Regions from separate parts of the Collinsella ihumii genome, predicted to be linked through region 2. Evidence: riboswitches for the same ligand, from Rfam matches in the RefSeq annotation. Region 2 holds a riboswitch; the other holds the start of a gene.
The links. A riboswitch is a leader RNA that binds a small molecule or an ion and turns the genes downstream of it on or off. The one in region 2 is predicted to bind thiamine pyrophosphate.
Positions count from the first base shown of each region.

Region 1: linked by a shared signal. The riboswitch ahead of thiC (phosphomethylpyrimidine synthase ThiC) and the one ahead of QVN30_RS05555 (thiamine-binding protein) in region 2 are both predicted to bind thiamine pyrophosphate.

Region 1 covers NZ_JAUEIQ010000008.1:97,675-101,174, reverse strand. The annotation lists gene QVN30_RS08775 (YaaA family protein) at 1-397, shown strand, start outside; gene QVN30_RS08770 (DUF6054 family protein) at 307-720, opposite strand; gene QVN30_RS08765 (hypothetical protein) at 767-970, opposite strand; TPP riboswitch at 1,258-1,375, shown strand; gene thiC (phosphomethylpyrimidine synthase ThiC) at 1,367-2,710, shown strand; gene thiM (hydroxyethylthiazole kinase) at 2,868-3,500, shown strand, end outside.
Region 2 covers NZ_JAUEIQ010000004.1:150,970-154,469, reverse strand. The annotation lists gene QVN30_RS05565 (ABC transporter substrate-binding protein) at 1-607, opposite strand, end outside; gene QVN30_RS05560 (ABC transporter permease) at 660-1,469, opposite strand; gene QVN30_RS05555 (thiamine-binding protein) at 1,453-1,761, opposite strand; TPP riboswitch at 1,813-1,938, opposite strand; gene QVN30_RS05550 (heavy metal translocating P-type ATPase) at 2,007-3,500, opposite strand, start outside.

The DNA of each region.
Region 1 (3,500 bases), on a different contig from region 2:
CAAGCTCGCCCTCGACGGCGCGCGCGACCTCTATGCGCTGTGGGGAGACGCGATCGCCCGCGCGATCTTTACCGACGACGAACCGGCTGTCGTGGTGAACCTCGCGAGCGTCGAGTACGCCAAGGCCGTGCTGCCGCACCTGCCCGAAGGGGCGACCGCGGTGACCTGCATCTTCAGCGAGGAGCTCCGAGCCGGGAAACCCGTGCAGCGCGCGACGGCGAGCAAGATCGCCCGCGGCTCCATGGTCCGCTGGATGGCAGAGCACGGCGTTGAGGATGCGCGCGACCTCACGCGGTTCGACGTGGGCTACGCCTTCGCACCGGACCTCTCCGATGCGGACGGGAGCACGCTTGTCTTTGTGCGCCAAGCAGGCGATGCCGAAGAGGACCACTCGTAGCCGTTCTCGCGCAGAGCACTCTCGAAATCGCGCTCGAACGCCTGGTGCGCGCCGAGCCCGATATTGAGCAGACCGTCGCCCGCACCCGAACCGATCGCCTCGACGCGGGAGGACGAGCCGTCGCCGGTGATGACGATGGTCAGGCTCGCATAGCTGCCGTTGCGCAGGAAGAACTTCTCGATGACGCCGACGTACACCGAGAAGTCGCCAAGGTCGCGCTCGGTCTTTCCCGCCCACTCGATTGAGGTCCCCAGCTCGCCGACCGCCGTGCGCACCAGGGCCTTGGCGTCCTCCATGCCGATGGGGGCTTCAAGAGGGATCATCGCATCCTCCCGTCTGCTGCCGCCTGAGATGAAACAGCAGGTCGCGTCACGAACCGCCGAGGAAGATGAGGATCGCGATGAGCACAACGACCAGGGCCAGGCACCACACCATGCACCCGCAGCCGCAGCCGGTCTGGTTACCGTTCGCCCCGGAGGGGCCTGTGAGCAGGCCGTGCACCATCTCGGTGAAGGCCCCGTCGCCCATGCCGACGCGCCCGTCGCGATCCCAGTCCAGCGGATGATGATTCATCTCGCCTCTCCTCTCACCTCTCGTGCTCAGTATACGAAGCATCTCGCGAACCCGGGCGATATCGGGGGACGGCTCCGTAAACGGCCCGCCGCAGTCCCCGTGGGCGGGTGTGAGAAAAAAGGGACAGGCACTTTTTTTCTCACGGCGGAGATTAACGACTCCGCGAGCGGTGCAACCGTAATTATGCTCGCCTCGAGGCTTCGCCCGCTATGCGCGCCACCGGAACCCCGAAATAGACGACGGCTCGAGTCCATCCGGAACCGAGCGCGCTATAATGGGCGCAACAATCGCATATCACGGGGAGCTTGCAGGACACCACGGCAGGCTGAGAGGGGGCGCGACCCGCCCCGACCCGACGAACCTGATATGGGTAATGCCAACGAAGGGAGCATGCGTATGAACGCACCCAACACTGTCAATCTTGTCACGCAGCTCGACTACGCGCGGGCGGGCGTCATCACCGACGCCATGCGCGCCGTCGCCGAGCGGGAACACCGCGATCCGGAGTTCATCCGCGCGGGCGTGGCGGCGGGCCGCATAGCCATTCCGGCGAACATCCGCCACCTCGACATGGGCCTTGAGCCCCGCGGCGTCGGAGCCGGCCTCTCCACCAAGGTGAACGTCAACCTCGGCATTTCCGGTGATGTCGCCGACGCCGACGTCGAGTGGGAAAAGGTGCGCACCGCCGAGAAGTTCGGCGCCGACGCCATCATGGACCTGTCCAACTCCGGCAAGACGCGCTTTTTCCGCCAGCAGCTCGTGCGCGAGACGCCGCTCATGGTGGGCACCGTCCCCATGTACGACGCCATCGGCTACATGGAGAAGCCCCTGGTCGAGCTGACCGTCGACGACCTGCTCGAGGTCACGCGCGCGCACGCCGAGGACGGCGTGGACTTCCTCACCATCCACTGCGGCATCAACAAGAGCGTCATCAAGACCTTCAAGGAGACCGGCCGCCTCATGAACATCGTGAGCCGCGGAGGCTCGCTGCTGTTCGGCTGGATGGAGGTCACCGGCAACGAGAACCCCTTCTTCGAGTACTACGACGAAATCCTGAAGATCTGCCATGAGTACGACGTCACCATCTCGCTCGGCGACTCGTGCCGCCCGGGCTGCCTCTACGATGCGAACGACGCCGTGGAGACCGCCGAGATGATCGAGCTGGGCAAGCTCACCAAGCGCGCTTGGGACGCCGGCGTCCAGGTCATGATCGAGGGCCCCGGGCACATGCCCATCAACGAGATCGAGGCCAATGTGCGCATGGAGAAGAGCCTGTGCCACAACGCGCCCTACTACGTGCTCGGCCCGCTTGTGACCGACATCGGCGTCGGCTACGATCACATCACCGCCGCGATCGGCGGCGCCATCTCGGCGAGCGCCGGCGCCGACTTCCTGTGCTACGTCACGCCCGCCGAGCACCTGTGCCTGCCGAACGCGCAGGATGTGCTCGACGGCCTCATCGCCACGAAGATCGCCGCGCACGCCGCCGATATCGCCAAGGGCGTGCCCGGCGCGAAGGATATCGACAACCGCATGGGAGACGCCCGCCGGCGCCTCGCCTGGAACGAGATGTGGACCTACGCGCTCGACCCGGTGACGTCGAAGGCGCGCTACGAGGCCTCCCCCGCCTCCACCGAGGGCACCTGCACCATGTGCGGCAAGATGTGCGCCGTGCGCACGGTCAACAAGGTGTTCGAGGGGACGACGATCGATCTCGACGCGCAGGGAAATACGGATTGATTCATGAATGTACGGGGGCCGAATCAGCGTTTGCGCAGGGTTCGTTTATCTGACACCCCAGTTCATTCATGAATGAGCTGATCGACGCTCCCGAACGGAAAAACTCACATGAAGGACCGGGCAGGGCCCCGTCCTCATCTCAGAAAGGAATAGCACCATGGACATGGCAGAACTCGGCCGTGCACTCGACAACGTTCGCACCACCGTGCCGCTCGTGCACTGCATCACCAACTACGTGACGGTCAACGACTGCGCAAACGCGCTGCTCGCGTGCGGAGGCTCCCCCATCATGAGCGACGAGCCCGATGACGTGGAGGACATCACCTCGATCTGCGGCGGCCTCGTGCTGAACATCGGCACGCTCAATCAGCGCAGCATCGAGGGCATGCGCGTGGCCGGCAAGCGCGCGGGCGAGCTGGGCCACGCGATCGTGCTCGACCCCGTGGGCGCCGGCGCATCCAAGCTGCGCACCGACACGGCGGCGGAGCTCATCGACACGCTGCCCGTCACGGTCGTGCGCGGCAACATGAGCGAGATCAAGACCATCGCCGGCTCCGCCGCAGCGACCCGCGGCGTGGACGTCAATCCCGATGACGCCGTGACCGAGGACAACCTCGCCGCGAGCGCCGATTTCGCCCGCAGCCTCGCCGCCAAGCTCGGCGCCGTCGTGGCCATCACGGGCGCCATCGACATCGTCGCCTCCGCGGACCGTGCGGTCGCCATCCGCAACGGCGTGGCGACCATGGGCAAGATCACCGGCACCGGCTGCATGCTCACCTGCGTCGCCGCC
Region 2 (3,500 bases):
TGGAGGGGATCATCTGCACGCGGCTGAAGTCTCCCCCGTCGGCCTCGACGCAATGCTTGATCACGCCCTGCTCGATGGGGCCCTCCCAGGTGGCGTACGTGTGGTCCATCATGGCCGCGGGATGCGTGATGCCCTTCTCGGCGCGGCTGATGATGCCCGAGGTGTTGTGCTGGATGATGGCGGCGATGGCGCTCACGGGAAGACGGCTGTCCTCGCTCGAGACGTAGCTCGCCATGGTGTCCTGGAAGCTCACGCCGAACTGGGCCTCGCCGGTGGCGACCAGGGCGTCGGCGCCGTTTTCGGGCGCCTGCACGATCTCGACCTCGAGACCGGCCTCCTCGTAGTACCCGCGGGCCGCGGCGACGTACACGCCCGTGTGGTTGGTGTTGGGCGTCCAGTCGAGCGCGAACGTGATCTTTTTGAGCTCAGAGGCGCCTGTTGCCGCGGAGCCGCCGGAAGATGCGGTGCTCGACGAGGTGCCGTCGGAGCATCCGGCGAGCGCAGAGGCACCGAGGACGCCGGCGCCCGCAAGGCCGCACCGCACAAGCCCGCGGCGGGAAACCGGACGGTGGGCAAAAAGCTGATCGATGGTTGAGATACGAGACATATGACTCTCCAATATGCGAAATCTGATCGATGCGCCTTGTCGGCGCCTTTTCCTACCCCTCGGAGCGCTCCCAGGGCATGAGCTTGCGGCGCAGCGCGCCGACCGCCCACATGAGCACCAGCGACAGGGCGGAGATGAGGATGATCACGGCGAACATCTTGTCGAACGCGTAGGCGCTGCGCACGCGGGTCATGTACACGCCCAGGCCCGAGAAGCCGCCGAGCCACTCGGCGATGACTGCGCCCACGATGGCGTAGGTCGCGGAGATCTTCAGGCCCGAGAACAGGTGCCCGAGCGACGCGGGCAGCTTCGCGTGGCGCATGATCTGCGCGCGGCTCGCGCCCATGGACCGCATGAGGTCGATGACGTCGGGGTCGACGGAGCGGAACCCGTCGAGCAGCCCCACCGTGATCGGGAAAAAGGTCGTGATGACGATAAGCACGACCTTGGGCAGCATGCCGTAGCCGAACCACAGCACGAGCAGCGGCGCGATGGCGACCGTCGGGATGGTCTGCGTGAGCACGACGAGCGGGTAGAACGCACGGTAGACGAGCTCGAAGCGGTCCATGAGGACCGCCGCGGCGAAACCGAGCGCGATACCGCAGGCGAGCCCCGCCGCCGCCTCGGCGAGCGACGTCACGGCATGGCCGGCCAACAGCTGCCAGTCGCCGACGAGCGCCTGGATGACTGCCACGGGGCTCGGCAGCAGAAACGACGGGACAAGCCCCACCGAGCACACGAGCTGCCAGATAGCGACCAGGGCCAGCACGGTCACCGGGGCGGCCAGCTTGCCGACAAGCGGGCTCACCCCCGCCGTGCGCGCAAGCGCCGGCGCGCCCGAGCCCTTACGCTTCGGACTCATGGTACTTTCCGACCTTCTGCTCCGTCGTCAGCAGGCCGCGCTCGGGCGCATAGAAGATCTTGGCATAGGTGGCCACCTTGTCGGCGCCGGCCTTGATGACGATACGGTTCACCTCGGTGAGCACCTCCATGCACAGGTCGTAGTCGCCCTCGATCGCGGTCTCGAACGGACCGACGTACGCATCGGGGAACTTGGACATGATGTAGGCGATGGCCTCGTCGACGATGCGGCAGGTCTCCTCGTCGCTCTCCGTGTTCTGCGGCAACACCTGAATCGCTACGCTTGCCTCCATGGTCTTCCCTTCCGGGGCATGGAAAAAGCCCCTCGAACATCGTAGGGGCTTTTGTATCAAAGCGTTGGTCCCTACGCCGGCATTACCCGGATCAGGTTCAGGGTCGAAGCGGTGCGGGCGATGCTGCCCGTCGAGCTTCCTCTCAGCCGGCATCCGCCAGCTCCCCTCTTGCGTGTCCAGTATATCCCAACTCGCGCAACCGCTCGCGCGTTCTTGCGACATCGGACGGCGCGGGACTCCATGCGCTATCGAGATGCGGCCAACGGCAGCGCGCGACGGCCGGGCTCCGCGCCGTACGCGCGCGCATTGCGCGCCGCGAGCAGCACCGTGCTGCCGTTGTGCACCAGCGAGCTCGCCTGCGGGGTGACGATCCCCGTGACGCCGCCCGCCAAAAGCAGCGAATTCAAACCGATGACCTCGGCGAACGACGCGTCCATGCGAGCCGCGAGGCCCATGGAGAGCCTGCGCAGGCGCACGAGCGCATCCAGGTCGCCATCGGTGAGCGTGATATCGGCGACCTCTTTGGCGATCGCGGTCCCCGACCCCATGGCGACGCCGACATGGGCAGCGGAGAGCGCCGGCGAGTCGTTCACGCCGTCGCCCACCATCACCACGCGGCGACCCTCCAGGCGCAGCTGCTCGACGATGCCGTGCTTGTCTTCCGGCAGCAGGTCGCTTCGCCACTCGTCGATACCCGCCTCCGCGGCGATGCGCGACGCGGCGCGGGCGTTGTCGCCGGTGAGCATCACAATGCGCGTGAGGCCGAGCTCGCGCAGCTCGCGTATCGCGCGCGCCGTGCCGGGCTTGCACGGATCCTGGATGCCCACGACGCCCTTGAGCTCGCCGTCGACCGCGAGATAGAGCACGGACAGGCCGCCGAGCTCGGCGGCGATCTTCCCGCGAGCCTCGTCGGGGATGCGGACGCCCTCGTCCTCCACCACGAAATGCTCCGAGCCGATCACCGCGCGCTTGCCGTCGAGCGAGCTCGCGATGCCGTGCGCGACCAGGTACTCGACCGCCGCATGGCGCTCGCGATGCTCAAGCCCCTCCGCCGCCGCGGCGCGTACCACGGCGCGCGCCACCGGATGCGGAAAGTGCTCCTCCAGGCACGCCGCGAAGCGGAGCACCTGCGTCCTCGTCCATCCGTCAAGCGGAATGACGGCGCACACCCGGGGCGCCGCCTCGGTCAGCGTGCCGGTCTTGTCGAACACGATGGTGTCCGCCTCCGCCATGGCCTCGAAGTGCCTGGAGCCCTTGACCGTGAAGCCCTCGCGCGCCGCCTGGCTCATGGCCGAAAGGACCGCGATGGCGCCGGTGAGCTTCAAGGCGCACGAGTAGTCGACCATGAGCGCCGCGCTCGTGCGGGTGAGGTTGCGCGTCGTCAGGGCGACGATGCCCGCAAGCAGGAAGTTCCACGGCACGATTCGATCGGCGAGCCGCTCGCGACGCGCCAGGCCCTCCGCCTTGTAGGCCTCCGCCTGCTCGACCAGGTTCACGATCGAGCGCAGCTTGGTGTCGCTCGCGCCGGCCTTGACGCGCACGTACGCCTCGCCGTCCTCCACGGCGGTGCCGGCGAACACGTCGTCGCCCACGGTGCGCTCCACCGCGAGCGGCTCGCCGGTCAGTGACGACTGGTTCACCATGGCGGTCCCCTGCTCGACCGTGCCGTCGACCGGAACGGGCATGCCGGTGCGCACGACGATGAGATCGCCGGCGACAAGCGAGTCCGCAAGGACGCG